2 regions of the Mesorhizobium sp. CA16 genome follow, and region 2 is predicted to be linked to the other one. Evidence: predicted binding sites of a transcription regulator. Region 2 holds the regulator's gene; the other holds the start of a gene.

Region 1 (15,052 bases), on a different contig from region 2:
CTAAAAATACATCGCTCGGAAGTTCGGCCCGTGGCTTGACGGGGGCGGACCCTCTAACTATGTTGCCGGCGACTTTAGAAGCGGACGGACGGCAATCGTCTGCCCGGGCAGGGGGGGTGCGATGGCCGACAAAACCGGGCCAGACGGAACCGGAGAAACCGGCCGCGGCAGGCAGCCAGAAGCCACCATCCGCGACGACGAACTTGAGCGCCGCCGGCGCGACCTCGAAGCATCGCTTGCGACGAGACGCACGGACCGGTCCGAGGGGAAAGACGAAGCGAAAGCTGCGACCGGTTACGGTCAGGCGCTGAAGCTGTCCAGCGAGTTCATCGCCGGAGTGGTGGTCGGTGTCGGCTTGGGCTGGATCATCGACCGTCTGGCGGGAATAGCGCCCTGGGGTCTGATCGTCGGCCTGTTGCTGGGCTTTGGCGCAGGCATACTCAATGTCCTGCGCTCGGCGGGACTGGCATCGGAATTCGGCCAGGGCGGCAAGCCGCGCGAGCCGAGAGAATGAAGTGAGGCGCCGCAGGGCGCTAAAGTGAATTAAAAAGCCGTTTGTGGCTTTGACGGGGATTTAAAGTGGCTGCTGACAAGGTCGATCCGATCCACCAGTTCCAGATCCATCCGATCATCCCGCTGCATATCGGCGGCTACGACGTATCTTTCACCAACTCCTCTTTGTTCATGGTCGTGACGATCGTCCTGGCGTCCGCCTTTCTCTATATGAGCACCGCCAGCCGGGCCTTGATTCCCGGTCGCCTGCAGTCGGTGTCCGAAATGGCCTACGAATTCGTCGGCAACATGCTGCGCGATGCCGCGGGCAAGCAGGGCATGCAGTTCTTCCCGCTGGTGTTCTCGCTGTTCATGTTCGTGCTGGTCGCCAACCTGATCGGCCTGTTCCCTTATTTCTTCACCGTCACCAGCCACATCATCGTCACCTTCACGCTGGCGATCCTGGTCATCGGCACGGTCCTCGTCTACGGCTTCGCCAAGCACGGCTTCGGCTTCCTCAAGCTGTTCGTGCCGCATGGCGTGCCGGGCTATCTTCTGCCGCTGGTGGTGGCGATCGAAATCATCTCCTTCGTCTCGAGGCCTGTCAGCCTCTCGGTTCGTCTTTTCGCCAACATGCTGGCCGGCCACATCACGCTGAAAGTGTTCTCGGGCTTCGTCGTCAGCCTGAGCGCGTTTGGCGCCGTCGGTATCGCCGGCTCGGTGCTGCCGCTTGCCATGGCGGTCGCGCTCTCGGCGCTCGAGCTGCTGGTCGCCTTCCTGCAGGCCTATGTGTTCGCGGTGCTGACCTGCATGTATCTGAACGACGCCCTGCACCCGAGCCACTGATTTTCACCGGCGCCCCGGCGCCAGCTTACCCAACGTACCAACTTCAACGAACAGAGAAACCACAGGAGTTTTGAAATGGACGCAACTGCAGCAGCTGCTATCGGCGCTGGTATCGCCTGCATCGGCATGGGCGGCGCGGGCATCGGCCTCGGCAACATCTTCGGCAGCTACCTCTCGGGTGCGCTCCGCAACCCGTCGGCTGCCGACGGCCAGTTCGGCCGCCTGATCTTCGGCTTCGCGGTGACCGAAGCTCTGGGCATCTTCTCGCTCCTGATCGCTCTGCTCCTGGTCTTCAAGTAAGAGCCGGCGCTGACGAAAGGGGCCGCATGGTGCGGTCCGTTCTAGGGACAGGGGAATGAGATGTTCGTGACATCTGCCTATGCGCAAGAAGCAGCGCCGGCCGCGGCCGAGGGCGATACGCATGCCGGCACTGCCGTGCCTGCCGCGGAGCATGAAGCGTTCCCGCCGTTCGACGCCAAGACCTTCCCGTCGCAGATCCTGTGGCTGGTCATCACCTTCGGGCTCTTCTATCTGTTCCTGAAGCGGGTTGTGATGCCGCGTCTTGGCGGCATCATCGATGTCCGCAACGACCGCATCACCCAGGACCTCGACCATGCCGCAAGGCTGAAGGGCGAGGCGGACGCCGCGGTTGCTGCCTATGAGCAGGAACTGGCGGAAGCCAAGGTCAACGCCAACAAGATCGGCCAGCAGGCGAACGACGCCGCCAAGGCGCAAGCCGAGGGCACGCGCAAGAAGCTCGAGGCCGAGCTTGAGAAGAAACTTGGCGAGGCCGAGGCGAGCATCGCCTCGATCAAGGCCAAGGCGATGAAGGAAGTCGGCACTATCGCCGAGGACACGACCTCGGCCATCGTCGAGGCGCTTGTCGGCGGCAAGGCCGACAAGGCCGAAATCGCGGCCGCGGTCAAATCCGCGAGCCGGTGAGGAGCGGGATCATGGACGCCACATCACTCGCCACGCTCTGGGCCACCATCGCCCTGATCATCTTCCTCGGTGCCGTCATCTATCTGAGGGTGCCGGGCATGCTTGCCAAGTCGCTCGACGCCCGCGCGGCCAAGATCAGCAGCGAGCTCGAGGAGGCACGGCGCCTGCGCGAGGAGGCCCAGCAGCTGCTGCGCCAGTATCAGCAGAAGCGCAAGGAAGCCGAGAAGGAGGCCGCCGACATCGTCGCTGCCGCCAAACGCGAGGCTGACTTGCTTGCCTCCGAGGCGGCCAAGAAGACCGAGGACTATGTCGCCCGGCGCACCGCGCTTGCCGAGCAGAAGATCAGCCAGGCCGAGCGCGAGGCGGTGAGCGAAGTGCGCGCCACCGCCGTCGACATCGCCGTCGAAGCCGCCCGCACGCTGCTCGCCGCCAAGGTCGACGTCAAGGCAGGCGCGGATCTGTTCAAGTCGGCGCTCAATGATGTGAAGGCCAAGCTGAACTGAGCCGACTTCGAAACTTCGAACTCAAAAGCTGCCTGGGCAACCCGGCGGCTTTTTTGTTGTTTGAAAAGGGAGCGCGGCGCCTGAACTGCTGATCTCCCCCCTTGTGGGGGAGATGCCCGGCAGGGCAGAGAGGGGCGCGAAGGATCGCGGCGTCTCATTCTGTGCGCTGGGTCGAGTGCAACTGTGCGAGAAGTTCGTGCGACTGGCTGACAGGCTGGCGGGACAGCGCCCCCCTTTGTCCTGCCGGACATCTCCCCCACGAGGGGAGCGATCAGCTAACTACTCCAGCCCGGCGAGGCTCTCTTCCTCTTCCGCCATCTCAACCCCACCCAACCGGAACGGCGCGAACGAGGCTCGGTGAAGCCGTGCCACCGGCCCATGCGCCTCGATCGCGGTGCGGTGGCGGACCGTCGCGTAACCCATATGCACTTCGAAGCCGTAGTGCTCGTGATGTCCGCCGCAGCCGCACATCATGCGGTCGCGCATCACCTTGGCGACGATCGAGGCGGCGGCGATCGATTGCGAGCGCTGGTCGCCCTTGATGAGCGCGCGGCCTTCGCAGGCGAGACCTGGCGGTATGTCGCGGCCGTCGGCCAGGGCGAGCTTCGGCCGCAAGGACAGGCCGGCGGCGGCGCGGCGCATCGCTTCGAGGCTGGCTTTCAAAATGTTGCTGTTGTCGATGCCTTCGGCGCTGATCGAAGCCATCGAGATGCTGAGCGCCGAGCCGAGAATCTTGAGAAACAGCGCCTCGCGCTGCAAATGGGTGAGGCGCTTGGAATCGTCGAGGCCTTCGGGAATGTTGGCGGGGTTGAGCACCACCGCGGCGGCCACCACCGGACCGGCGAGCGGACCGCGGCCGGCCTCGTCCATGCCGGCGACCGGCCACAGCCCGTCGGCTATCGCTTTCGTCTCGATCGAGAAGTCGGGCTTCTCGACCATTTCAAAGAGAAGCGGAGAATCGGAACGCGCGCGAGCCATGGTGCGGCGAGGTTCGCATCGGCTCCGATTCTCCGCAAGTCCTTCCGGGTCGGATGGGGCGTCGGACCGGGAAGGCACCGTCTCACAGCCGGGGGACAGGGGCCGGACGGGATTCTTGAGGGCGACAATTCCAGACCGAAAATCGCTTTGCCTGGAAGTGCTTAGCGCCGGCCGTCATGGCCGGTGCTGGCGTCAAAGCAGCATCAGCTGCTCGCCGGCACTGGTGCCTGCGACGAATTGGTCGGTGCGAAGCTGCCGCCGCTCGACATTGAGGCCGAGCCGCTTGGCGGCGATCTCGAAGCGCCGGCCGATCTGCCAGGCATAGGGACCGGCGCCCTTCATGCGCTTGCCCCATTCGGAATCGTAATCCTTGCCGTCGCGCATCGAGCGGATAAGCGACATCACATGCCGGTAGCGGTCGGGATAATGGCGCAACAGCCAGTCCTTGAAGATCGGCGCCACTTCGAGCGGCAGGCGCAGGATGACATAGCCGGCCTCCCGCGCGCCGGCGGCTCTAGCCGAATCGAGGATGCGCTCCATCTCCGGATCGGTAAGCCCAGGAATGATCGGTGCCACCATGACCGATGCCGGGATGCCGGCGTCCGAAAGCTGCCTGATCGCCTCCAGCCGCTTCGTCGGGGTCGAGGCGCGTGGCTCCATCGTTCTCGCCAGCACGCGGTCGAGCGTCGTCACCGACAGCGCCACCTTGGCAAGGCCGCGCTCGGCCATGCGCGACAGGATGTCGATGTCGCGTGTCACCAGCGCCGACTTGGTGACGATGCCGACCGGATGGCCGCGCGCTTCCAGCACTTCCAGGATCTCGCGCATGATGCGGTATTGCTTCTCGATCGGCTGGTAGGGATCGGTGTTGGTGCCGATGGCGATCGTGCGCGGCTGGTAGCCCGGTTTTGACAATTCCCTGTCCAGCATGCGCGCGGCATCCGGCTTGGCGAACAGCTTCGATTCGAAATCGAGCCCCGGCGACAGGCCCATGAAGGCATGCGTCGGCCTGGCGAAGCAGTAGACGCAGCCATGCTCGCAGCCGCGATAGGGGTTGATCGAACGGTCGAAGGAGATGTCAGGCGACTCGTTGCGCGTGATGATGGTGCGCGGCTTTTCGACCTGCACTTCCGTCTTGAACGGCGGCAGTTCCTCCAGCGAGTTCCAGCCGTCGTCGAACACATGCCGGCTGATCGGCTCGAACCGGCCGGACGGATTGATCCCGGCCGAGCGGCCGCGATTGCGATCGGGCCGCACGCGCAAGCCGCTCTGCTCGATCATCGCGTTCGCCATCTCGGCTCGGCCTGCCCCGAAAGCGGCAATGTCGGCGCGCACGATCTGTTCCATTTTCGCCCTCTCCCAGGGACTGTCGGCAGGCTGTCGAATCGCTCTGTTCATGAAACTATTCCTATTTCGCCGAAGAGAACAAAGCAAGAACTTTTTCGCTTGAAGCGCACAACTGGCGCATCGCCGCACTTTCCGCTATTCGGCTAAAATGCTCAGCGTCCTTATCGAAACCCGCAACGACGAAGAGGGGCTTGCCCGTACGCTCGCCTCGCTGGTCGGCGGCGCGGTCGAAGGCGTCGTGCGCGACGTGATCGTCTGCGATCAAGGCTCGACCGATCAGACGCACCGGGTGGCCGAGCATGCCGGCTGCCACTATGCGACCGGCGGGATCGGCGCCGGTATCGGCCAGGCCAAGGGCGACTGGCTGCTCCTGCTCGAGCCAGGGGCGCGGCTCGCCGAGGGCTGGATCGACGAAGTCGTGGCGCACACCGCGAAACAGACCATGCCGGCGCGCTTTTCACGCGCCCGCGCCAACCGTGCGCCTTTCCTGGCCAGGGTGTTCTCGAGCAATCGTGCGCTGGCCGAGGGGCTTGTCATCAGCAAGCGTCAGGCCTCGGCTCTGGCAAAGAGCGCGCGCAGCGCCGAAGCCCTGGCGCGCGGCCTGGCGACCAGAAGGCTGAACGCCGAAATCTGGATCGCGCCGCCGAAATGATGCCCCGCGGTGCCGGCCGGGCGCCTTAACTGAGCTTTACGAGGTGGGCTTGCCGCCGCGCCTGAGATGCTCGTCCAGCCGCGGCATGATCTCGACGAAGTTGCAGGGCATGTGCCGGTAGTCGAGCTGCGCCTTGATGATGCCGTCCCAGGCGTCCTTGCAGGCGCCGGGCGAGCCCGGCAGCACGAAGACGAAGGTGGCGTTGACGACGCCGCCGGTCGCCCGGCTCTGGATCGTCGAGGTGCCGATCTTGTCGTAGGAGATGCGGTGGAAGACTTCCGAAAAGCCGTCCATGCGCTTTTCGAAGATCGGCTCCAGCGCCTCCGGCGTCACGTCGCGGCCGGTGAAGCCGGTGCCGCCGGTGGTGATCACGACATCGATGTTTTCGTCCTTCGACCAGCCAAGCACCTTGTCGCGGATCTTGTCGCGGTCGTCGGTCACGATATCGCGCGCGGCAAGGCTGTGGCCGGCTTCCGCGATGCGGTCGGCCAGCGTCTGTCCGGATTTGTCGTCGGCGAGGCCGCGCGTGTCGGAGACGGTAAGCACGGCGATGCGCACCGGAATGAAGGGCCGGCTTTCGTCAAGCTTCGCCATCGCTCACCTCCATGCTGCGCGTCGCGGCAACGAACCAGTCGGGGTGGCGGGCGCGGATCTCGATCGCCGCGCGCTTTGCAACATTGCCGGTCTCGAACAGGCCGAAGCATGTGGCGCCCGAGCCGGACATGCGCGCGAAGGCGGCGTCGGCTTTTTTCAGCGCGTTGAGCGCCTCGCCGATCGCCGGCTCGATCGAACGCGCGGCAGGTTCGAGATCGTTGCGCGTCGTCTCCAGCCAGTTGCGGATCGTGTGGAAGTCGAAGCGCTTCGGCAGCGGCGGCAGCGCCTCGTTATCGCGGCTGGAGAGCGCCTTGAACACGTCCGGCGTCGAGACCGCGATGCCCGGATTGACCAGCACCAGCCCAAGCGCAGGAAAGGCGGATAGCGGCGAGACTTCATCGCCGATACCGCGTGCGATCAGCGGCTTTGATTTGAGGCACATCGGCAGGTCGGCACCGAGCGAAAGCCCGATCCGGGCCAGCGAATTGTCATCGACATCGAGCTTCCAGAGCCGCACCAGGCCATTAAGCGCGGCCGCCGCGTCGCTCGAGCCGCCGCCGACTCCGGAGGCGATGGGCAGGTTCTTCTCCAGCCGGATGGCAACGGGCGACCCCTGTTGCATGCCGGCTTCCCGGCGCAAGGCATCGCGCGCCTTCACCACCAGATTGCCTATGTCGAGCGGCAGCCCGGCGGCATAACGGCCGGATACGGAGAAGTCATCCTCTTCCGCCGACTCGATCTCGAGCCGGTCGCCGAAGCGGGTGAAGACGGCAAGGCTGTCGATGAGATGGTAGCCGTCGGCGCGCTGTCCGATGACATGCAGCGCCAGGTTGATCTTGGCAGGCGCAAGCCATGTCCGGACCTCTGTGCCGGGCTGCAGGATGTCGGCTGCTGGCGAGATGGGATCAGTCCTTGGCGAGACGATATTCGCCGGTCTTGGGGTCCTTGACCAGCGTGCCCGTCGTGCCGTTCGCCGCCTGTCTTTCGGTACGCCGGATCTTGGCCGTCACGCGTTCGGCCTCGCGCACGAAAGCGCGGTAGCCAAAGTAAGCGGCGGCGCCGACAACGGCGAAGAAAATGATCTGCGGCATCTCTAAAACTCCTCCCGCGTCCTCGCGGCAAGGCCGGCCGAATGGGTCGGTCAAGCGGCCATGCTAGCCGCATTCATGGCTTTTTCAAAGCCCGAAGCGCGCCCACAGCGCGCGCTCTTCCGCCGCATCGAGGACGCCGCTGGCGGCGGCCGCCGCGATATCCGGCGCCGAAACGCGCGAGCCGAACAGGCCGAAACGGCCGAACAGACCGCGCGGCGCGGTGATCAGCTTGAGCTGCGTCTTCTCGCCGAAACGGGTCTTGAGCACGCTGCGCATATCGCCCAGCGCATCGACAAGGCCGAGCTCGAGACCGCGCTTGGCGGTCCAGAACAGGCCGGTGAACAGGTCCGGGTCGTCCTTGAGCTTGCTGCCGCGCCGTTCCTTGACGAGGTCGATGAACGTTTCGTGCACTTCGAGCTGCAGCGCCTTCAGCCGTTCGACGTCCTCCTCCTTCTCGGGCTTGAACGGATCGAGCACGGCCTTGTTCTGGCCGGCGGTGTGGACGCGCCGCTCGACGCCGATCTTCTTCATCAGCTCCGGGAAGCCGAACGAGGCCGAGACCACGCCGATCGAGCCGACGATCGAGGACGGGTCGGCGAAGATCTCGTCGCCGGCAACCGCGATCATGTAGCCGCCCGAGGCCGCCACGTCCTCGACGAAGACCAGCACCTTCTTGTTCTTTTCCGCCGCCAGGTCGCGGATGCGCTTGAAGATCAGCCGCGACTGCACCGCTGAGCCGCCCGGCGAATTGATCGAGATGGCGACCGCCGGCGCGTCGAAGCCGAACGCCTTTTCGATCAGGCCGGCCGTCGAGGCGAGCGACAGGCTCGGCCGGAACTGGCCTCCGCCGGCCATGATGGGGCCTTGCAGCCGGATGACCGGAATGGTGACGACTGTCGAGCGCCAGGATTTCGGCAGCAGGCGGTTGAAAAGGCGTTTCACGAACGATTGTCTCCGGACAAAAGGCAAAGGAGCAAGATGAGATCAGGTCGGTTGGTCTGTTTCACGGGCGCAGCGTCATCCTGCTTGGGCATGTAAGAAACTCGCCGGCCAACGGCAATGCCGCATCGCCGGCCAGTGCATGTCGCGCAAAAGTGTGCAGCGGTTTTGCGAAAAAGACATGCATAAAACAAAAACTTGAAGCGCGTCGCTAGAATCCATTTCAACGCGACGCGCTTCAAGGATCAATCGCCGAACAGCGATGCCAGGCCGTTATTGATCATTTCCGTCCGCTCCGCCGGCCCGTTGCCGGACGGCCCGTGCAAGATGAGCGGCGGGCGGATCGACAATTTTCCGCGCGCGCCGAGCACCGCCCTGACGACGATGCGGATCGCCGCCGCATCCGGCCGCGGATGCACGCACAGCAACTCGGCATCGCCGAAGCGTGCCTCGATCGCGTCCACGATGGCAACCAACTGCTCGGGCCGCGCGATGACGGCCAGCCCGCCGCGCGGCCTGGCGACGGCGGCGGCGCTCCTGATCCAGCGCTCGAACAGGCCGTCCTCCGCCACATGCGCCTCTCTGCGCAACGCGTCGGGCGTCGAGCGATCCTCGGCCGCGTTGAACGGCGGGTTCATGATGACGAAGTCGAAGGAGTTGTCGGCAAGCCCGGCCTCGGTCCGCGCGCGACCGGTCAGCGTTACGTCGGCGGTCAGCACCGAGGCGCGGTCGCCGAGATGGCCATTGCCGGGATGCGAAAGCGTGGCAGTGGCGAACCCGGCCATTTCGGCGGAGCGCTCGACGAGCACGGCCTGCGCCGCCGGACAGCGCGACAGCACGGCAAGGGCGGCGGCGCCGGCGCCCGCGCCGAAATCGGCGAGCCGGCCGGAAAAGCCGGATGGCACGGCGGCCGCCAGCATCATGGCGTCCATGCCGGCGCGATGACCGCCGCGGCTCGGCTGCACCAGCCAGAAGCGCCCGCGATGGAAGGCATCGATCGTGTGCGCCGGCGTATCCGGGACGGGGGCGGTGCTGGCTCCCATTATTTTTTGCGGATCTCGTTCTCGATGCCGGCATCCTTGAGGATGCGCCGTGCGGCATCGACCTTTTCGGCATCGACCATCACGCGCCGCGGCAGGATGCCGAGCGAACCGTCGAGCACGCTCATATTCTGGTCGGCGACGAAACAGGCGATGCCGGCATCGCGCATCAGCGATTCGACAAATGAGATGACGACGGCGTCGTTGGTGCGGACAAGCTCGATCATGAAACGAAAATCGCAGGTTGTGGCGTTCGTGTAAACGTGCGCGTGGACACTCTGTCGGCGGAGCCGCGCTAATTCGCCTCTTGCCGTGCCCGGTTGCGCCGCCCTAGAGTCGGCGAGGGACCAAGGGTGCGTCAGATTGACGGGAGTTGTCGTGGTGGGTGTCGTTCTCAACATCGAAGGCAAGCGGGAACCCGCTTCCATCAAGGATTTGATCGATCTGACAGCCGCCGATATGGGGCGGGTCAACGAGCTGATCCTGTCCAAGGCCGGCTCCGACGTCGAGATGATCCCGGAGATCGCCAATCATCTGATCTCCTCCGGCGGCAAGCGGCTCAGGCCCATGCTCACGCTCGCCGCCGCGCAGATGTTCGGCTATTCCGGCGAAGGCCATGTCAAGCTCGCGACCGCCGTCGAATTCATGCACACGGCGACGCTTCTGCATGACGACGTGGTCGACGAGAGCGCGCTGCGCCGCGGCAAGAAGACGGCGCGCATGATCTGGGGCAACCAGGCGAGCGTGCTCGTCGGCGATTTCCTGCTCGGCCAGGCTTTCCGCATGATGGTCGAGGTTGGCTCGCTGGAAGCCTTGGACATCCTGTCGGCCGCGGCCTCCATCATCGCCGAGGGCGAGGTCATGCAGCTTGCCGCCGCCAAGAACCTCGAGACCACCGAGGACGAGCATTTCGCCGTCATCAAGGCCAAGACGGCGGCGCTGTTCTCGGCCGCCGCCGAAGTCGGGCCGGTCATCGGCCAGGCCTCGCGCACCGATCGCGCCGCGCTTCGCTCCTACGGCATGAATCTCGGCCTTGCCTTCCAGCTTATCGACGACGCGCTGGACTATGGCGGCTCGAGCAAGGATCTCGGCAAGAATGTCGGCGACGATTTCCGCGAGGGCAAGGTGACGCTGCCGGTGATCCTCGCCTACCGGCGCGGCACCAAGGCCGAGCGCACCTTCTGGAAGCGCGCCATCGAGGACAACGTCGCCGACGATGCCGGGCTTGAAAAGGCCATCGGCCTGATGGCCCGCCACGGCGCGATCGCCGATACGATCGGCCGCGCCCGCCATTTCGGCGAGATCGCCCGCGACGCGCTGGCGCCGCTGGAGGCGACGCCGCAGAAGTCGGCTTTGATCGACGTCATCGATTTCTGCATCAGCCGCGTCAACTGAGCCTGCAGGACCGGCTCATTTGCGTCCGCCGGGAAGGGCGCCTGTGAATCCCGCGCCGGCCGTCTCGACAAACGGCGGCCCGGCAAATTATCTATAAAATATGGCCAGCAAAGAAGACACGATCGCCGTCCGCATCAGCAAGGAATTGGCGGACCGCATCATTTCGGGCGCCATCGAACCCGGCTCGCGGCTGCGCCAGGACCATGTCGCCGAGGAATTCAACACCAGCCATGTGCCCGTGCGCGAGGCTTTCCGACGCCTGGAGGCTCAAGGGCTGGCGATCGGCGAGCCGCGCCGCGGCGTGCGTGTCGCCTCTTTCGATCTCGGCGAGGTCAGGGAGGTGGCCGAGATGCGGGCGGCGCTCGAAGTGCTGGCGCTGCGCCATGCCGTGCCGCATCTGACGGCGTCGATCCTCGACCAGGCCGAGGAGGCGACCAAGGCCGGCGACAAATCCCGCGACGTGCGCTCCTGGGAAGAGGCCAATCGCACCTTCCATCGGCTGATCCTGGCGCCCTGCAACATGCCGCGCCTGCTCTCCACCATCGACGACCTGCATGCCGCGAGCGCGCGCTTCCTGTTCGCGGCGTGGCGCTCGGAATGGGAAATCCGCACCGACCAGGATCACCGCGCGATTCTGAGCGCCCTGAGACAAGGCAACACCGAATCGGCCGCCGCGACACTCGGGCGGCACGTGCAATGGATCGGCCAGAAGCCGGTCAAGACCGCTTCCGGCAAGACCCGCGACGCCTTCGCCATCGTGGGGTAGGTTTGGCGATTGGCGATTGGCCGAGGCTTCTCAGCCTCGTCATTCTAGGGCGGAGCAAGGAGCGGAGCGACGTCGCTTCGCTCCTTGCTCCGCCCTGGAATGACGAATTCGAGGGCAGGCGCTTGCCATTCGTTTCAGAATATGGATTCGATAATAGATGAAGTCGAAACATTATCTATAATTCACACGAGCCAAGGAAGACACCGTGACCAACGCAGCCATTTCGACCCAAAACCCCTCCTTCAGCCCATTGCGGCTGCACAGCCGTTCGCTCGCCTGGCAGATCGGCGCGGTGATCCTTGGTTCGCTGTTCCTGGCGCTGTCGTCCTATATCGAGGTGCCGATGGTGCCGGTTCCGGTCACCATGCAGACCTTCGCCGTCACCCTGGTCGGCGCGCTTTATGGCTGGCGCTTCGGTGCGCTGACCATCGCCGCCTGGCTCGTCGAGGGCGCCGCCGGTTTCCCGGTTCTTGCAGGCGGCGCCGCTGGCATACAGCATTTCGTTGGCCCGACCGGCGGCTATCTTTTCGCCTTTCCGGTCGTCGGCGCTGTCGTCGGCTGGCTGGCCGAACGCGGCTGGAACGGGAACCGCGTCATGCTTGCCTTCGCTGCCATGCTCATCGGCAACCTGCTTTGCCTGGTTCTGGGCACCGCCTGGCTTGCCGTCATGATCGGCGCTGAAAAGGCCATCACCTTCGGCTTCGTGCCTTTCATCGTCGGCGGCCTGCTCAAGTCGGCGCTGGGGGCGGCGACGCTGAAGCTCTTTTCCACCTATCGTGCGGAGCAAGGCGACCGCTCGTCCGGAACGCGATGACCGTCAAGCTGCGCGCCCATCATCTGCTCTGCCTGCTGACCTATGTCGGCAAGGGCTACTCGCCGGCCTTCACCGCCAATTACGACAAGGTGGTGAAGCGGTTGGGTGAGCGCGAGGCGGTGGTGATCGTTGCCGGTCCGGACGACGTCTGCGCCCCGCTGCTCGGTGAGCCGGAGCCGCATTGCCTGCGCGAGAGCGCCGCCGAGCGGGACCGGATGGCGGCGCGCGATGTTGGCGCTCTCCTCGGGCGGCCGATCCAGGCCGGAGACCGGTTGGTGCTGGACGCCCACAAACTGGCGGGGATGCGCAAGGCTTTTTCCGCCGGCCTGACGCGCCAGGCGTGCTCCGGCTGCGAATGGTCCGGCCTGTGCGATACGGTTGCCGCCAGCGGATTCAGCGATACCTATCTGTAGGCAATCCGATGCCGCATATGGGCGTCCCGGGCCTGCGCGCGGGATTTTCGCTGGCGCGGCATCGTTTTTTAAGCCGGATGATTGCATTGTGATTCGCCCGGCAATTGAAGCCTGACCCCAAAAAGGCCATGCTTTGACCGGAAAAGAGCGAGTCTGTGGGCGGTCCGCCAAGGGCGGGATCGCATCTGGCTGAAAGGGATACGATGCGGCAAGGACGTGCGCGCTGGCTGACGAGGCTGGCATTTTTGACCGGTGTGGCGCTTTGGGTGCTGCCGGTCCAGGCCAAGGAAGAGGCCCGACCGCTCCAGATCACGTCTTTCTCGGGCGCCTATCTCGCGGCTCATATCGCCGAAAGCGACAACGATCTCGACGATGCGATCGCCTATTACAAGCAGGCGCTGGCCTTTGCGCCGAACGACAAGGAATTGCAGCAGAGCCTGATGCTGGCTCTGGTCGCGCAAGGCCGCTTCGAGGAATCGCTGGTCTATGCCGACAAGCTGAAGGAAGTGCCGGACGTCGAGCGCTTCTCGCGCCTGGCTCTGGCCATCGATTCCTTCCACAAGAAGGACTACGCCAAGGCGCAGTACTGGCTGAAGCTCTCGCTGGAATCCGATCTCGACCGGCTGCTCTCGGGCGTCATGGACGGCTGGGCCAAGGAAGGTGCCGGCAACGCGTCCGAGGCCATGGACTCCATCGACAAGCTCAAGGGCCCGGACTGGTTCGGCCTGTTCAAATCATTCCACCGCGCGCTGATCGCCGACGCCGCCGGCCTGAACGACAAGGCCGAGGAACTTTACGCCGCCACCATGGCCGATACCGCGGCCGGCGGCTCCGCGCCCGAAACCTGGATGCGCAACGCCCAGGCCTATGCCTCGTTCTTGGTCCGCAAGGGTGACAAGTCGAAGGCGCTGGCGGTGTTGAACCAGGCCGAGGCCTTCGCGCCGGGCAAGCTCGAAATCACCACGCTGCGGGACCGCATCACCAAGGGCGACACGATCGAGCCGCTCGTCACCGGTCCGGCCGACGGCGCATCCGAAATCCTGCTTGACCTTGCCACCGCGCTTAACCGCGGCGGCGGCGAGCCTTTCGTGCGGCTCTATCTGCAATATGCCCTGGCGCTGAAGCCGGACAGCGACGCAGCCCTTGTGCAGCTTGCCGCCGTGGCCGAGCAGTTGAAGGACGGCGAAGGCGCCGTCTCGCTCTACCGCCGCATTCCGGCCTCCTCGCCGCTGAAGGAGCTCTCCGACCTGCAGATCGGCCTCAATCTTGCCGATCTCGACAAGCATGATGAGGCGATTTCGCATCTCAAGGCCTATCTCGAAAGGCACCCGGACGACATGCGCGCCTATCTGGCGCTTGGCGGCGTCTATGGCTCGAAGGAAGATTTCCGCTCGGCCGCCAGTCTCTACGACAAGGCTGTCGACCAGCTGAAGACGCCAACCGCCGCCAACTGGAACATCTTCTACCAGCGCGGCATCGCCTATGAGCGGCTGAAGGAATGGCCGAAGGCGGAACCCAATTTCCGCAAGGCGCTGGAGCTGCAGCCCGACCAGCCGCAGGTCATGAACTATCTCGGCTATTCCTGGGTCGACATGAACATGAACCTCAAGGAAGGCCTGGCGATGATCCAGAAGGCCGTGGATCTGCGGCCGAACGACGGCTACATCGTCGATTCGCTGGGCTGGGCCTATTTCCGCATGGGCCGCTTCGACGACGCCGTGCGCGAGATGGAGCGCGCCGTCTCGCTTAAGCCGGAGGATCCGGTCCTCAACGATCATCTCGGCGATGCCTACTGGCGCGTCGGCCGCAAGCTCGAGGCCACCTACCAGTGGACGCAGGCACGCGACCTGAAGCCCGATCCGGATGTGCTCGCCACTTTGCAGCAGAAGCTGCTCAAGGGCCTGCCGCCGATCGAATCCAACACCGCGCAGGAAACCCCCAAGGTGAAGCCGGAGCCGACGCCCGCGCCGAAAGGCTGAGCGCTTTTCGTCAACATTGAAGAATGCGGGGCTCATCGAGCCCCGTTTTCGTTTCGGCTCGGCGTCTGCCGAGGTCGGGCCTTGGCAGGTGGAGATTGGCCGAAACGGCCACTCTGTCGTCATCCACGGGCGGAGCAAGGAGCGAAGCGACGCGCGCAGACCCGAGGATCCATTCCGTGACGTATGAGCGCTGTTGCGGGGGGAGAATTCTGCTCCGCTGCACTCTTGATCAGGGTCACGGAATGGATTCCAGGGTCTCCG
Region 2 (15,052 bases):
CCGACCCCGAGTGCGCCAACGGAGGTGCCGTTTGGCGCGCGCGTGGCATCGGCCATAGAAAATGCTCGCGAGGGGATTGCCGACCACATCAGGAGCAGCATCGGCGGTTCCGAGGGCGAGATCGCGGCGGCGCTGATCGTCGGCGTTCGTGCTGGCATTCCGGAAGCCATCAACGAGTCGATGCGACGGACCGGCATCTACCACATCATTTCGATCTCCGGCCTGCATATGGCGCTGGTCGCCGGCACGATCATGGTGCTTTTGCGCGGCGCCTTCGCGCTGTTTCCGGACTTCTCGTCGCGCCGGCCGGTGAAGAAATATGCCGCTGGCATCGCGCTGGCGTCGATCGCCGCCTATCTCGTGATCTCCGGCATCGTGGTGGCGGCCGAGCGAAGCTTCATCATGCTTGGCGTGATGCTGGTCGCCGTGCTTTTCGACCGCGCGGCGCTGACCATGCGCAACCTGGCGATCTCTGCCATCGCCGTCATCCTGGTCTCGCCGCATGAAGTGGTCGGCCCGAGCTTCCAGATGTCCTTCGCCGCCACCGCCGCCCTGGTCGGCGCCTATGCCGGCTTTGCCGACTATCGCGCCGGCAAAACGACCGCGCCGCCGGCAAAGCGTTCGTTTCTCGGGTTCTTATCGCGAAAACTGGCGATTGGAGCGGGTGGCGCCGCCGTGACGTCGCTCATCGCGGGCAGCGCAACATTGTTGTTTGCCATCTGGCACTTCCAGCGGGTGTCGCCGCTCAGCCTGCTGGCCAATCTGGCGGTCATGCCGATCGTCTCATTGGTCGTCATGCCGTTCGCCGTGCTGAGCGCGCTGGCCATGCCCTTCGGCTTAGACGGTCCCTTCCTCTTTGTCATGGGCAAAGGCCTGACGGCGATGATCGCCATTTCGGCATGGATTTCCGAGCGCTCACCGGTCGACGCCGTGGGGCTGATCTCGATCCAGTCGGTGCTGCTGGCGACGGTCGCGCTGGTCATCGCGACCATGGCTACCACTTGGCTGAGGCTTGCCGCCGTACCTTTCGCGCTCGCTGCGCTGCTGGCCATTCCGCACGTCCGCACACCGGACGTGCTTATCTCGGAGGATGCGCATCTGGTGGCGATGCCGATCGGCGGCGGCGAGCTTGCCGTCAATCGCGAACGCTCCAACGAGTTCACCACCGACAACTGGAAACGGGCGCTGAAAGCCGAGGAGATCGTGCCGCCAGAAAGGTTCGCCAAAGATACGCTGGACATTGCCGATCCCGCCGACCTGCCGCCCGGCTCGCCCTTCTATTGCAGCGGCGATCTCTGCATCGGTCGGCATCCTTCCGGCGCGATCGTCGCGCTCGCCGAGACCCGCGACACCGCCCGGCCGGCCTGCGGCTTCGCCGACCTCATCGTCATCAACGACGCCACGGCCTATAACCCGTGCCGCGATCCGCGTGTGCTCGTCGTCACCAAGCGGCAGCTGGCGCGCGACGGCAGCGCCGCCGTTTTCTTCGATCCGCAATCGGCAACCGCGCGGCCAACCGTCCGCTACGCGGTCGTAGAACCATACCGACCCTGGCACGAGCAGCGGAAATACACGCGCGAGGCGAGGGGACTGGCGCCCTATAAGCAGCCGGAAAAACCAGCCGCCGCACCGGCCCAATAGATTGTCGTTCGGGCGAAGAAGGCCGGGCAGTTCTGCTCAGTAGCGGCGGATAAGTCCGACGAGCTTGCCCTGAACCTTGACCCGATCCGGTCCGAAGATCCGGGTCTCATAGGCCGGGTTGGCGGCCTCGAGCGCGATCGAGGCACCCTTGCGGCGGAAACGCTTAAGCGTCGCCTCCTCATCGTCGACCAGCGCCACCACGATCTCACCCGGGCTTGCCGTGTTCGCATTGCGGATGATGACGGTGTCGCCGTCGAAGATGCCGGCCTCGATCATCGAGTCGCCCTTGACCTCCAACGCGTAATGCTCGCCGCCCATGATCATGTCCGGCGGCACCGAGATCGAATGCGTCTGGTGCTGGATGGCGTCAATCGGCACGCCGGCGGCGATGCGGCCCATCACCGGAATGGATACGGCCGCCGCGGCCTCGTCGTCATTGCTTGGCGTCGGGGTGCGTGATGGAGTCGTCGGCTTGATCTGGCGACTGAGATTGCCTTGGCCGCCCTGGATGACGCTCGGCGAAAACTTCTTCGCGGCATTCAGGCCAGGCGCGATCGAGTCGGGCAGGCGCAGCACTTCCAGCGCGCGCGCCCGATTCGGCAGCCGGCGAATGAAGCCGCGTTCTTCCAGCGCCGTGATCAGCCGGTGGATGCCGGACTTGGAGGCAAGGTCGAGCGCCTCCTTCATCTCATCGAATGATGGAGGAATCCCGCTCTCCTTCAGGCGTTCATGGATGAACATCAGGAGTTCATGTTGTTTGCGCGTCAGCATCGGCGGCCCCCACGGGTTCTGAAACCAGAATCAGAAAAACAAACCCAGAACAAACACTATCTGTTCCAGTTGTGTTCCGCAACCGTTTAAAGTTTAGTGAATTTGTTAAGGCTGCCGAAACAATGTCGCATCCGGTGACGGCCGGCTGCCCCTCCTGGGGCAGCGGCATTGATTCCGCTCGATTTTGGAGTTCCCCTTAAGCTGAAATACAACGCGACACGATCACGAAGCCGTGGTTGGGATCACGTCGGCTCGTACCGTAAGCGCGTGGCACCGTGAACGAAACGAACCCAAAATGCCAACCTTGGCGAAGTTCCGATCCGCAGTCTTCGCCGTCTATGGACCAGCTAACATAGGACCAAAGGTTCTTGCCCTGTCGCCGAGGGTGGTGAGACAACCCCCTTGGCCAGATCGAAATGGAGGCGGCAGCACAATGAGGGGAATTCCTGATCTCGCCGAAGTCGAGGCGATGGATGCCGCGGATCCGCTGCGCGCGACGCGCGATCGCTTCGTCTTGCCGGAAGGCGTCCTATATCTCGACGGCAATTCGCTGGGCGCTGCTTCGATCGACGCCTTCAGCGAGATCGAGACTGCCACGAGGCAGGAATGGGCGCGGGATCTCATCCGCGCCTGGAACACCGCCGGCTGGTTCGATATGCCCATCGAGCTAGGTGACCAGCTAGGACGGCTGATCGGCGCGAAACCCGGCCAGACGGTCGTTTGCGACACGACTTCGATCAATATCTACAAGGTCCTGCATGCGGCACTTGCAATGCGGCCCGAGCGTTCGGTGATTGTTGCCGAGGGCGACAGCTTTCCGACCGACCTCTACATGGCGGAAGGGGTCGCATCGACGCGGTCCGGCACGGTGCTGCGGCTCGAATGCGCAGATGCCCCGACGATTGAGGAACTGGTTGACGATCGCGTCGCGGTCATCCTGGTCAACCACGTCAACTACAAATCCGGCCGGCTGCGCGACATGGCGGCGCTCACCCGCAAGGCTCATGAAGCCGGTGCGCTGATCGTCTGGGACCTCTGCCACACGGCGGGTGCGCTGCCGGTGGATCTCGACGGCTCGAATGCCGATTTCGCCATCGGCTGCACCTACAAGTATCTCAATGGCGGGCCGGGCTCGCCAGCCTTCATCTACGCCGCGAACCGCCATCACCGCGACATTCGCCAGCCGCTCAGCGGCTGGTGGGGCCATGCCCGGCCTTTCGCGTTCGAGCAGGGCTACGCTGCGGGCACGGGCATCCGGCGGTTCCTGTGCGGAACGCAGCCGGTGCTGTCGATGCGCGCGCTGAAAGGGGCGCTGGATCTCTGGAACGATGTCGACATGAGGGCCGTGCGGAGAAAAAGCGTCGCGCTGACGGACCTGTTCATCCGGCTTGTCGAGGCCAGATGCGGCGGCTTCGGTCTTGAGCTGGAGAGCCCGCGCTCAGGCGCCGAGCGCGGCAGCCAGGTCTCGTTCGCACATCCGCATGGCTACCAGGTGATGCGTGCCTTAATCGAGCGCGGCGTGATCGGCGATTTCCGCGCGCCATCCACCATTCGTTTCGGCTTCACGCCGCTTTATGTCGGCTACCGCGATGTCTGGAATGCAGTCGAGGTGCTGCAGGACATCCTGCGCACTGGCGTCTGGCAAGACGCGCGCTTTGCCGTCAAAACAACCGTTACCTGACTTTAAATCGGCGATGCCGAACAAATGATCTGATCGCGGAGATACCGTTGCTGGGACATCGTATTGTCGACTGGGATGACGCTTATGCAAATGGCGCCAATATCGCCGGCGGCGACCGCTGGCCGGCGGCGTGGGATGGGCCGGCGCGGGCATTCCGCGAAAGGCTGCAGTCAGAGGGCAGGGCGCGGCTCGATGTTATCTACGGCGAAGCGCCGCGCAATCGCTTCGACCTGTTTCTCCCGTCTGCGGCGCCAAAGGGGCTCGTTGTGTTCATCCACGGCGGCTATTGGATGGAGTCGGACAAGAGCTCCTGGTCGCATCTGGCTGGAGGCGCGCTCGGCCGCGGCTTTGCCGTCGCCATGCCCTCCTACACGCTGTGCCCGCAGACCAGGATCAGCGGCATAGTCGGCGAGGCCGCGGCAGCGATCGAGAAGGCGGCGGCCATGGTCGATGGTCCGCTGATGCTGACCGGGCACTCGGCCGGCGGGCATCTCGCGAGCCGAATGGTGACCACGGTCTCACCGCTATCATCCGATGTGGCGCGGCGCATACGCAAGGTCGTTTCGATTTCAGGCCTGCACGACCTTCGGCCGCTGATGTTCACAGCGCTGAACGAGACCCTGAACATCGACGAGCCGGAAGCGCGGAGCGAAAGCCCGGCATTGTTGCGGCCTCGACAGGGAGCCTGCATCACCTGCTGGGCCGGCGGCGGCGAGCGTGCGGAATTCCTGCGCCAGAGCGCGTTGCTCGCCAACATCTGGACCGGGCTCGGCGCCTCCACCCGTTCAGTGGTCGAGCCGGACCGACATCATTTCAACATTGTCGATGGCCTCGCCGACCCGGATCATCCCCTGACCCGTACGCTGGTGGACGAATAAGGGTTACGATCGACTTCGTCGACGTATCAGGATCGACTTCGTCGACGCCTAGCGCAGCATGAGCACGCTGCATTCAGCGCCGGCTTCCGCCGCCGGCGCAAAGGGCTCGCGCACGATCAGGCCGTTGGCGTCGGCGAGCATCCGCAGCATCGAGGAGTCCTGGATTCCGAAAGGTATCGCGACCAAGGTGCCGGCGTCCTCGCGCACGACGGCGCGCACATAGTCCTGCCTAAGGTCGTTGGCCCGCATCGCGGTGCCAAGCCGGGCCGTTCGCATATCCTGATGGTGATCGCGGCCACCGAGCCGGGCAAGCAGCGGTTTCAGGAAGAGTTGCGAGCAGACAATGCTTGCCACCGGATTGCCGGGCAGGCCGATGCAGCGGATATGGCCAAGCCGGCCAAACATCAGTGGTTTGCCGGGGCGCATGGCGATTTTCCAGAAATCGAGCTGCATGCCTTCGCCGGTCAGCACGCTATGGACGAGGTCGTGGTCGCCGACCGAGGCGCCGCCGAGCGTGACGATGACATCGGCGTCCGCCTCGACCGCTTTCCGGACCAGCGCGGCAATCGCCTCCTGGCGGTCGGCGGCGATGCCGAGATCGAGCGCGAGCGCGCCGACCGACTGGGCGGCGGCTCCAACGCCGTAGGCATTCGACGAAATGATCTGGCCGGGGCCGAGCGCGCTGCCCGGGGGCAGCAATTCGTCGCCGGTGGCGATGATCGCGACCAGCGGCCGGCGCACGACGTTCAGGGCTGGGTGGTTGGCCGAGGCCGCCAGCGAAAGGGCCGCCGCATCGAGAACGCGGCCCTTTTCGAGCAGCACGTCGCCCTGGCCGAAGTCGAGCCCGCGGCGACGCACATTGCGTCCTTCCGCGGTCGGCTCCGTCACTTCGATCCTGCCATTGCAGAGATCGCGGACGTTTTCCTGGATGACGACCGTGTCGGCGCCCTCCGGCAACGGCGCTCCGGTGAAGATGCGCACGGCCTGGCCTTCCCCGACGGTTCCGGAGAAACCGCGCCCGGCAGGCGCCATGCCGATGACCTCGAGTAGCGCCGGCGCCGAGGCGACATCGGAGAAGCGCGCGGCATAGCCGTCCATCGCGGAGGCATCGAAAGGTGGCTGCGTGCGCAGCGCGACCACCGGCTCGGCCAGCACCCGGCCCGCCGCGTCAGCCAGCGGAACGCGCTCGCCCGGCAGAGCCGTCACGCCGTCGAGCAGGCGTTCGAGCGCCTCGGTGACCGGGAGCAAGGCCATTATGAACCTGCCTTGTAGTCGCCTGATTTGCCGCCGGTCTTCTCGACCAGCCGGACGCCGGAAATCACCATCCCGCGGTCCGCTGCCTTGGCCATGTCGTAGATGGTGAGGCAGGCTACCGAAGCGGCGGTCAGCGCCTCCATCTCCACGCCCGTCTTGCCGGTGACGCGGGCGAGCGCGGTGACCTTGAGACCTGGCAAGGAATGGTCCGGCTCGATCTCGACGCCAACTTTGGTCAGAAGCAGCGGATGGCAGAGCGGGATCAGTTCGTGCGTCTTCTTTGCGGCCATGATGCCGGCGATACGGGCAGTCCCCAATACGTCGCCTTTCTTGGCGTCGCCGGCCAGGATCATCTCCAGCGTTTCCGGCTGCATGGAGACGAACCCTTCAGCGACTGCCGTGCGCGTCGTCTCGGCCTTGTCGCCGACGTCGACCATATTAGCTTCGCCTTTAGCGCCAAGATGAGTAAGGGAGGCCATCCTCAAATGGCCTCGGCACGCGCCTTGCCGGTGAGCAGCAGTTGCGTGGCGGCGGCCACGTCGGCCTGCCGCATCAGGCTCTCGCCGACCAGGAAGGTGCCGATCTTGCTCTTCTCCAGCCGGCGGCAGTCCTGATGCGTGAAGATGCCGCTCTCGCTGACCAGCAGCCGATCCGCCGGCACCATGGCCGCCAGCCGCTCCGAAACGTCGAGGCTGGTTTCAAAGGTTCTGAGATCGCGGTTGTTGATGCCGATCAGCCTCGACGAAAGGCGAAGCGCGCGTTGCATTTCCTTTTCGTCATGCACTTCGACCAGAGCGTCCATGCCGAGCTCGAAGGCGGTCGCTTCAAGGTCCCTGGCAAGCGCGTCGTCGACGCTCGCCATGATGATCAGGATCGCGTCGGCGCCCCAGGCGCGTGCTTCGTAGACCTGGTAGGGATCGAACAGGAAATCCTTGCGCAGAGCCGGCAGGCGCACCGCTGCCCGAGCGGCCGTCAGGAATTCGGGAGCGCCCTGGAAAGACGGGGCGTCGGTAAGCACCGAAAGGCAGGCGGCGCCACCTTTCTGGTAGGCCTGTGCCAATGACGGCGGATCGAAATCGGCCCGGATCAGGCCCCTGGAAGGGCTGGCCTTCTTGATTTCGGCGATCAGCGCGAAACCGCCGTCTCGGCGCTTGGCTTCCAGCGCGGCAAGGAAGCCGCGCGGCGGCTCGGCGTCCCCGGCTTTCGTCTTGATCTCGGCGAACGACACGGCGAGCTTCGCCGCGGCAATCTCTTCACGCTTGTAGGCTTCGATCTTGCGCAGGATATCGGACAAGGGGTCTATCCGTTCGAAATCTCGATGAGCTTGTCGAGCACCGCAAGCGCGCGGCCGCTGTCGATCGCTTGCGCCGCCGCCGCGATGCCGTCGGCCAGCGTCGTCACCTTGCCGGCCACAACCAGCCCGGCGCCGGCATTCATCAGCACCGTATCGCGATAAGCGCCGGCGGCTCCGCCAAGCATATCGCGCAATTCCTTGGCGTTGTAGGCCGCGTCGCCGCCGCGCAGCTCTTCTTTTGTGTGCCGCTTCAGGCCAACGGCTTCCGGCGTCAAGGTAAAGCTGCGAATCTCGCCGCCGGCGAGCTCCGCCACCTGGGTCTCGCCGGTGGTGGTTATCTCGTCATAGCCGTCGCCATGGACGACCCAGGCGTGATCGGCGCCCAGCGCCTTGAGCGTCTCGGCCACGGGCATGATCCACTCCGGCAGGAAGACGCCAACCATCTGGCGGCTGACGCCGGCGGGGTTCGACAGCGGTCCGAGCAGGTTGAAGATGGTGCGCGTGCCGAGCTCGACGCGGGTCGGCCCGACATGCTTCATCGCCGGATGATGCGCCGGCGCGAACATGAAGCCGACGCCGGCCTCATGGATGCAGCGTCCGATCGTCTCCGGCGGGATATCTATTCTAACGCCCAGCGCCGTCAGCACATCGGCGGAGCCGGTCAGCGACGACAGGCCGCGATTGCCATGCTTGGCGACCGGCACGCCGGCCGCGGCAATGACGAAGGCCGAAGCGGTCGAGATGTTGACCGAATGCGAATTGTCGCCGCCGGTGCCGACGATGTCGATCGCGCCTTGCGGCGCCTCGACGCGCAGCATCTTGGCGCGCATCGTGGCGACCGCGCCGGAAATCTCGCCCACCGTCTCGCCGCGCACGCGCAGCGCCATCAGGAAGCCGCCGATCTGGCCGGGCGTCGCGTCGCCCGACATGATGATGTCGAACGCCTCGCGCGCCTCCTCGAAGGAAAGCGCGGTGCCCGATGCGACCTTGGCTATGTGTGTCTTGAGAGCGCTCATCGTGTCTGTGCTTGCGAAACCGCGTTCGGATCGATGCGAACGTCATATTGCGACTGCAACTGCGCCACCAGCTGGTCGAGCAGATCGTCGGACATGCCGGCGCCGAAGGATTTCTGCGCGTCGTCCGGCACCGCGCTGCCATCGGCGCCCGCCGGCTCGAAGACCTCGGCGACCTTGAACAGGATCTGGCCGTCGCCGGTGGGCGAGGGGATCAAACCGGTACCGCCTTCACCGACGCCGAACATGGCCGCGGCGCCTTCCTTGCCGAAATCGGCATCGTCGGCTTCGCGCTTCAGGCCGCGCTTGGTCTGCTTGTCGAGCTTGAGCTCGCCGGCGATGACGTCGAGCGCGGTGCCTGCCTTGAGGCGCTTCTCCAGCTCCTGAGCCTTGGCGTCGAGCCGCTTGTCGGTCTCGGCCTCCGTCCAGTCGGCGACGACCTTCTTGCGGACTTCATCCAGCGTGCGGTCGCGCGCCGGCGTGACCGACTGCACTTCGTAGAAGACGAAACCGTTGCCGGCAGTCGTCAGGCCTTCGTTCTCGGTATTGGGCTCCGCCGCGAACACCGACTTGATCAGCTCGGCCGATTCCGGCAGGTCGTTGACGATCGTGCCGTCCGGCCGCTGGCCGGTACGGTCGATGGCATCGATGGTGACGACCTTGAGCTTCAACTTCTCGGCGGCCTGGGCCAGCGAGGCGCCCGATGCGCGGGTGTCCTCGTAGCTGTCATGCACATCGAGCAGGATGCGGCTTGCCTCGCCGAGCGCCAGGTCCTTGCGGATCTGGCCGGACACTTCCGACAGCGGCTTCACCACCTGCGGCTTGATCTCGGTGACGCGCAACAGCACGGGACCGAAGGCGCCCTGGACGACCTGGCTCACCTCGTTGGCATTGAGCGAGAAGGCGGCATCGGCCACCGCCTTGTCGGCGATCTTGTCCTTGGCCAGCGTGCCGAGCAGCGTGTCGGCCTGCGTCTTGCCTTCGGCGGTGACGAGCTTGTCGAAGGTCGCGCCGGCCTTCAACGAATCCAAAGCGGCCTTGGCCGCATCCGGCGTCTTGAACACCAGCTGCTCGATGGTGCGCATCTCGGGCGTCGTGTAGCGCGCGATGTTCTTGTTGTAGTCCTCGCTGATCTGCTGGTCTGTCACCGCGGACGGATCCATGATGTCTTGCGGCTCCAGCCGGACATAGGAGAACTTGCGGTATTCCGGCGCGGCATAGTTCTTCTTGTTGGCGTCGAAATAGGTTTTGAGGGCGCTGTCGGACGGCGCCTCGATCGGCTGCACCAGCGTCTTGGGCAGCACGACATAGTCGATCGTGCGATCCTCGCCGCGATAGAGAGAAACCGCCTTCAGGAAAGTCTGCGGAACCTTGAGGCCGTCGGAGATCGCCTCGACGATCTGCTGGCGCACGGCCACCTGCGAGCGGTTTCTGAGATAGTCCTCGGGCCGCATGCCGAGCTGGCGCAGCAGATACTCGAAGGTGCGGCGATCGAACTGGCCGCCGGGGCCTTTGAAGGCCGGATCCTCGCGCGTCAGTTCGGCCAGCCGATCCTTGGAGAGGCCGAGCCCCAGCTTGCGCGCCTGTTCGTCGAGCACTGCGCCCGAAACGAGTTGCGCCAGCACCTGATTGTCGACACCGAGCAGCTTGGCCTGTTCGTGGGTGACGCGCTGGCCATATTGCTGCGACAGAAGGCTGAGCTGGCGGTCGTAAGCGAGGCGGTACTCGTTGATCGAGACCTCCGTGCCGCCGGCCGTGATCACCGCGTGATGGCCGCCCAGCACACCACCCACCATGCGCGTAGTCGCGCCCCAGGCGAGGAAACTCACCACCAGCAAGGACAGCAACGCCTTCGCGACCCAGGTGCCTGCCGCGCTTCTCAATATACCAAGCATGCATACTTCCGATTTTTGCGCATTTTCGCGTGCGCCGAGTCTGAAACAAGCGCAATAGCGCCCTTCCGGCCCACTGTCGATTGCTTTGTGACCTGATTTTGGTAGTGAGGGCGCTGCTTAATGTCGCTCGGAGAACGCGCCCCATGACCCCTGGAATCCGCCCGCTTGTCGCCGGCAATTGGAAAATGAACGGCACCAGCGCCTCGCTCAACGAGCTGCGGTCGATAGGCAACGGGTTCATGAGCGGGCTCGACGCGGAGACCGAAGCGGTCGTGTGCGTGCCGGCGACCTTGCTGCAGCGCGCCGCCGAGATCCTGTCGCGCACGCCGGTGCGTGCCGGTGGAGAGGATTGCCATCCCAAGGAGAGCGGCGCCTTCACGGGCGAGATTTCGGCCGAGATGCTCAAGGATGCCGGCGCAAGCCACGTCATCGTCGGTCATTCCGAGCGCCGCGAGCTGTTCGGCGACGACGATGCAATGGTCCATGCCAAGGCGTCGGCAGCCTGGCGGGCTGGGCTGGTGGCCATCATCTGCATCGGCGAGACGCGCGCCGAGCGGGAGGCGGGCGCCACCCTTGACGTCCTGTCGCGCCAGCTTGACGGTTCCGTGCCGGCGAGCGCCACCGCCGCCAACACCATTATCGCCTACGAGCCGGTCTGGGCGATCGGCACCGGCCTGACGCCGACCGCCGCCGATGTCGCCGAGGCGCATGCGCATATCCGGGGCAAGCTGACCGCGCTGCTCGGCGATGCCGCGGCCAGGACGCGCATTCTTTACGGCGGCTCGGTCAAGCCTTCCAACGCGGTGGAACTGCTCGGCGTCGACAATGTCGACGGCGCGCTGGTCGGCGGCGCCAGCCTGAAGGCAGCCGACTTCCTGGCCATAGCGGAAGCTTATATGAACATGGCTTAGCCTGCGTTGATATTCAGGTGATGCCGGCCTGCGAACGATGGTTTCCTGCGCTTCCGGTGCTCACGTACTTTAGTACGCTCCGCTCCGGTTCTCGGAAACCACCGTTCTCGGCTCGGCCTGACCTGAATCTCAACACACCCTAGCCGTCTCCCGGGCTCGCGTGGGCTAAATCGTTGTAATGGCCGCATTGGTTCCCATATTCCCGGCCACGGGCTTGGAAATGCCGCCAAAGCATTGTAAGGAGCCGCCTCCAAATCATCGGTCGTATGCGCGCTCGCGCAAGGCCTCGCCAGGATAAATTATGGAAACCGTACTGATCGTCGTCCACCTCATGGTCGTGCTCGCCCTCGTCGGCGTGGTGCTGCTGCAGCGCTCCGAAGGCGGCGGCCTGGGCATCGGCGGCGGTTCCGGTTTCATGACCGCTCGTGGCGCCGCTAACGCGTTGACGCGCGCCACCGCGATCCTGGCGGCAGCCTTCTTCGTGACGTCGCTGGCGCTGTCGATCCTTGCCCGCTATGGCGAAAAGCCGATCGACATCCTCGACCGCCCGGCAACGTCCAGCCAGGGCAACGGCGTGCTCAACCAGCTGCCGGGATCGAACGGACCGGTGGGCAGCTCGCAGCCCGCAGCCCCGGCCGGCGGCTCTGCTCCCGCGGCTCCGGCTGGCGGTGCGACGAGCACCACGCCGCTTGCCAACGGCGCCACAGCGCCGGCTCCGGCCACAACGCCTGCTCCGGCGCCCGCGAATCCGAGCACCGCGCCGGCGACCAACGGCGTCACCTTGCCGGTCACCCCTCAGGTTCCGAACCAGTAGCCGGACAAGCACTGCCGCGATCTGTTGTTCTTTGAACACAGTCGCGGCAAATGCGCGCCCGATCACCAAGATTCAACCGGGCGTAGCGCCTGCCTCAGCTTGAGGCGATGACAGCTAATCGATTATAGATTGCGCGCGGCACTTTTGGCGTCCTTGGGGGACGCCGGGCGACGCCGTGGGCAACACGCATTGAACGATCGGATCTTCGCCATGCAGCTTCGCAGCTTCATCATTTTGGGAGTCTGTGCCGTCCTCGGCATGGGTTCCGCGGCCCTTGCCGGACCGGCAACTAAGGTCTCCTCCCCGTCGGTAGAGAAAACCGACGCCATTCCCGTTGCCGCCGCCAAGAGCGACGCATCGCAGCTGAGGCTTCTCAAGAAGAAGAAAAATCCGACCTCGGACGATCTCGCGCAGATCGGCAAGCTCGAGGCCAAGATCGCTGCCGACAAACAGGCGGCAAACGATAAGGCGCTCGAGGCTCGCAAGATGGCGATGCGCGAGGCCGCCAAGGCCAAGGCTGACGCGGCGCGCCAGGAATGGCTCGCCAAGAAGGGCACTGCCGCGCCGGCTGAGGTCGCCGACGCCAAGCCGGCCAAGAAGACCACCAAGATCATCGCGCCGCTGGACCCGGTCGCGCAGATCATGCCGGTCAAGGCCGAGGAGCCTATCCCGGCTGAAGTCATGAACATCACCGCTACCGGCAACAATGGCGAGTTACGCAGTGAGCAGCCCGGCCAGAAGCAGACGAGCAGCGGCGGGCTGTTTGCCGGCCTCTTCGGCGGCTCGTCGGTGAGCTCGATCAGTTACCTGCCCGAGACCCGTGCGCTTGATTCGGCGCTGGCCAAGAAGGCCGCCAAGCGGCCGTTCAAGGTGAAGCCGGAATTCGTGCCGCAGGACGTCACGTTCACCGGTTATGAGCCGGGCACCATCGTCATCGACACCAGCGCGCGCCGCCTCTACCTCGTCGAGTCGTTTTCCACGGCACGCCGCTATGCCATCGCGGTCGGCCGCGAAGGCCTGCAGTTCAAGGGCACGGTAGCCGTCGGCGACAAGCAGGAATGGCCGCGCTGGATACCGACGCTCGACATGCAGAAGCGCGAGCCGAAGCATTACGGCCAATACAAGGACGGCATGCCCGGCGGCGGCGAGAACCCGCTCGGCGCGCGCGCCATCTATCTCTATGACGGCAAGAAGGACACGCATCTGCGCATCCACGGCACAATCGCGCCGCAGTCGATCGGAACCAGCGCCTCCAATGGCTGCTTCCGCATGATCAACGAGCACGTCATGGACCTCTACAGCCGCGTCAAGATCGGCACGAAGGTTGTTATTATCTAAGGCTTTCCGTCAAACTGCCGAAAGGGCCGGCATCGCCGGCCCTTTTGTTTTGACTGAATCCAAGCCCGTGCGGGCCCCGTCGCCATTTTGGGAAAAAGCCTTCGCGGCGGTTTTTTCTCTGGCGGAATCAATCAGGCCGCGTTAAGCGATGACTCCCATGGCGCGATATGTATTCATCACAGGCGGCGTGGTTTCCTCACTCGGAAAAGGCATCGCCGCAGCAGCTCTTGGGGCTCTTCTGCAAGCGCGAGGCTATCGCGCGCGGATCAAAAAGCTCGATCCTTATCTCAATGTCGATCCCGGGACGATGTCGCCGTATCAGCACGGCGAAGTGTTCGTGACCGATGACGGCGCCGAGACCGACCTCGATCTCGGCCATTACGAGCGATTCACCGGGCGCTCGGCGAACCAGCAGGACAACATCACCACCGGCCGCATCTACAAGAACATCATCGAGCGCGAGCGGCGCGGCGACTATCTCGGCGCGACCGTGCAGGTGATCCCGCACGTCACCGACGAGATCAAGCATTTCGTACTGGACGGCAATGACGACTACGATTTTGTGCTGTGCGAAATCGGCGGCACGGTCGGCGACATCGAGGCGATGCCGTTCCTGGAAGCGATCCGACAGCTCGGCAACGACCTGCCGCGCAACAACGCCGTCTATGTGCATCTGACCCTGATGCCCTACATCCCGACGGCCGGCGAACTGAAGACCAAGCCGACGCAGCATTCGGTCAAGGAACTGCGCGGCATCGGCATCGCGCCCGACATCCTTTTGGTGCGCGCCGACCGGCCGATCCCGAAGGAGGAGCGCCGGAAACTTTCGCTGTTCTGCAACGTGCGCGAAAGCGCCGTCATCCAGGCGCTGGACGTGCCGCATATCTATGACGTGCCTTTGGCCTATCACCAGGAGGGCCTCGATTCGGAAGTGCTGGCGGCCTTCGGTATCGACCCGGCGCCGAAGCCCCGCATGGAGCCGTGGCAGAAGCTTTCCAACCACATCCACAATCCGGAAGGCGAGGTGACGATCGCCATCGTCGGCAAATACACCGGTCTCAAGGATGCCTATAAATCGCTGATCGAGGCGCTGTCGCATGGCGGCCTCGCCAATCGCGTCAAGGTCAAGCTCGACTGGATCGAAAGCGAGATCTTCGAGAAGGAAGACCCGGCGCCGTGGCTGGAGAAGGTGCATGGCATCCTCGTTCCCGGCGGCTTCGGCGAGCGCGGTTCGGAAGGCAAGATCCTGGCGGCAAAGTTCGCCCGCGAGCGCAAGGTGCCTTACTTCGGCATCTGCTTCGGCATGCAGATGGCCTGCATCGAGGCGGCCCGCTCTCTGGCGGGTGTCGACCATGCGTCGTCGACCGAGTTCGGTCCCACCGACGAGCCCGTCGTCGGTCTGATGACCGAGTGGCTGAAGGGCAATATGCTTGAGAAGCGCAGGGCCGCAGGCGATCTCGGCGGCACGATGCGGCTTGGCGCCTATCAGGCCGAGCTCGCCAAGGGCTCGAAGATAGCGGATATCTACGGCGACACGCAAATTTCCGAGCGCCACCGACATC

Evidence for each region. The regulator LexA, encoded in region 2, represses DNA repair genes until DNA is damaged. The targets are predictions, from matches to a motif close to TGTTCNNNNTGTGTTCNG.
Region 1: the regulator LexA is predicted to act here: its motif matches at 5,183-5,200, upstream of LB525_RS21790 (PA0069 family radical SAM protein).

What each region holds. Positions count from the first base shown of each region.
Region 1 covers NZ_JAIUHP010000016.1:130,382-145,433, forward strand. Annotated here, with positions in the region: gene LB525_RS21760 (AtpZ/AtpI family protein) at 122-514, shown strand; gene LB525_RS21765 (F0F1 ATP synthase subunit A) at 580-1,338, shown strand; gene LB525_RS21770 (F0F1 ATP synthase subunit C) at 1,414-1,638, shown strand; gene LB525_RS21775 (F0F1 ATP synthase subunit B) at 1,699-2,280, shown strand; gene LB525_RS21780 (F0F1 ATP synthase subunit B) at 2,292-2,783, shown strand; gene LB525_RS21785 (ribonuclease HII) at 3,063-3,761, opposite strand; gene LB525_RS21790 (PA0069 family radical SAM protein) at 3,954-5,108, opposite strand; gene LB525_RS21795 (glycosyltransferase) at 5,257-5,760, shown strand; gene moaB (molybdenum cofactor biosynthesis protein B) at 5,797-6,354, opposite strand; gene LB525_RS21805 (4-(cytidine 5'-diphospho)-2-C-methyl-D-erythritol kinase) at 6,341-7,234, opposite strand; gene LB525_RS21810 (NfeD family protein) at 7,260-7,445, opposite strand; gene LB525_RS21815 (S49 family peptidase) at 7,530-8,387, opposite strand; gene LB525_RS21820 (tRNA1(Val) (adenine(37)-N6)-methyltransferase) at 8,630-9,427, opposite strand; gene LB525_RS21825 (DUF2007 domain-containing protein) at 9,427-9,651, opposite strand; gene LB525_RS21830 (polyprenyl synthetase family protein) at 9,806-10,819, shown strand; gene LB525_RS21835 (GntR family transcriptional regulator) at 10,920-11,585, shown strand; gene LB525_RS21840 (biotin transporter BioY) at 11,791-12,399, shown strand; gene LB525_RS21845 (DUF1284 domain-containing protein) at 12,396-12,812, shown strand; gene LB525_RS21850 (tetratricopeptide repeat protein) at 13,016-14,791, shown strand.
Region 2 covers NZ_JAIUHP010000005.1:154,645-169,696, forward strand. Annotated here, with positions in the region: gene LB525_RS10025 (ComEC/Rec2 family competence protein) at 1-1,641, shown strand, start outside; gene lexA (transcriptional repressor LexA) at 1,678-2,412, opposite strand; gene kynU (kynureninase) at 2,846-4,093, shown strand; gene LB525_RS10040 (alpha/beta hydrolase) at 4,141-4,971, shown strand; gene glp (gephyrin-like molybdotransferase Glp) at 5,020-6,225, opposite strand; gene moaC (cyclic pyranopterin monophosphate synthase MoaC) at 6,225-6,704, opposite strand; gene trpC (indole-3-glycerol phosphate synthase TrpC) at 6,707-7,519, opposite strand; gene trpD (anthranilate phosphoribosyltransferase) at 7,525-8,535, opposite strand; gene LB525_RS10065 (peptidylprolyl isomerase) at 8,532-10,427, opposite strand; gene tpiA (triose-phosphate isomerase) at 10,571-11,338, shown strand; gene secG (preprotein translocase subunit SecG) at 11,640-12,152, shown strand; gene LB525_RS10080 (L,D-transpeptidase) at 12,363-13,490, shown strand; gene LB525_RS10085 (CTP synthase) at 13,639-15,052, shown strand, end outside.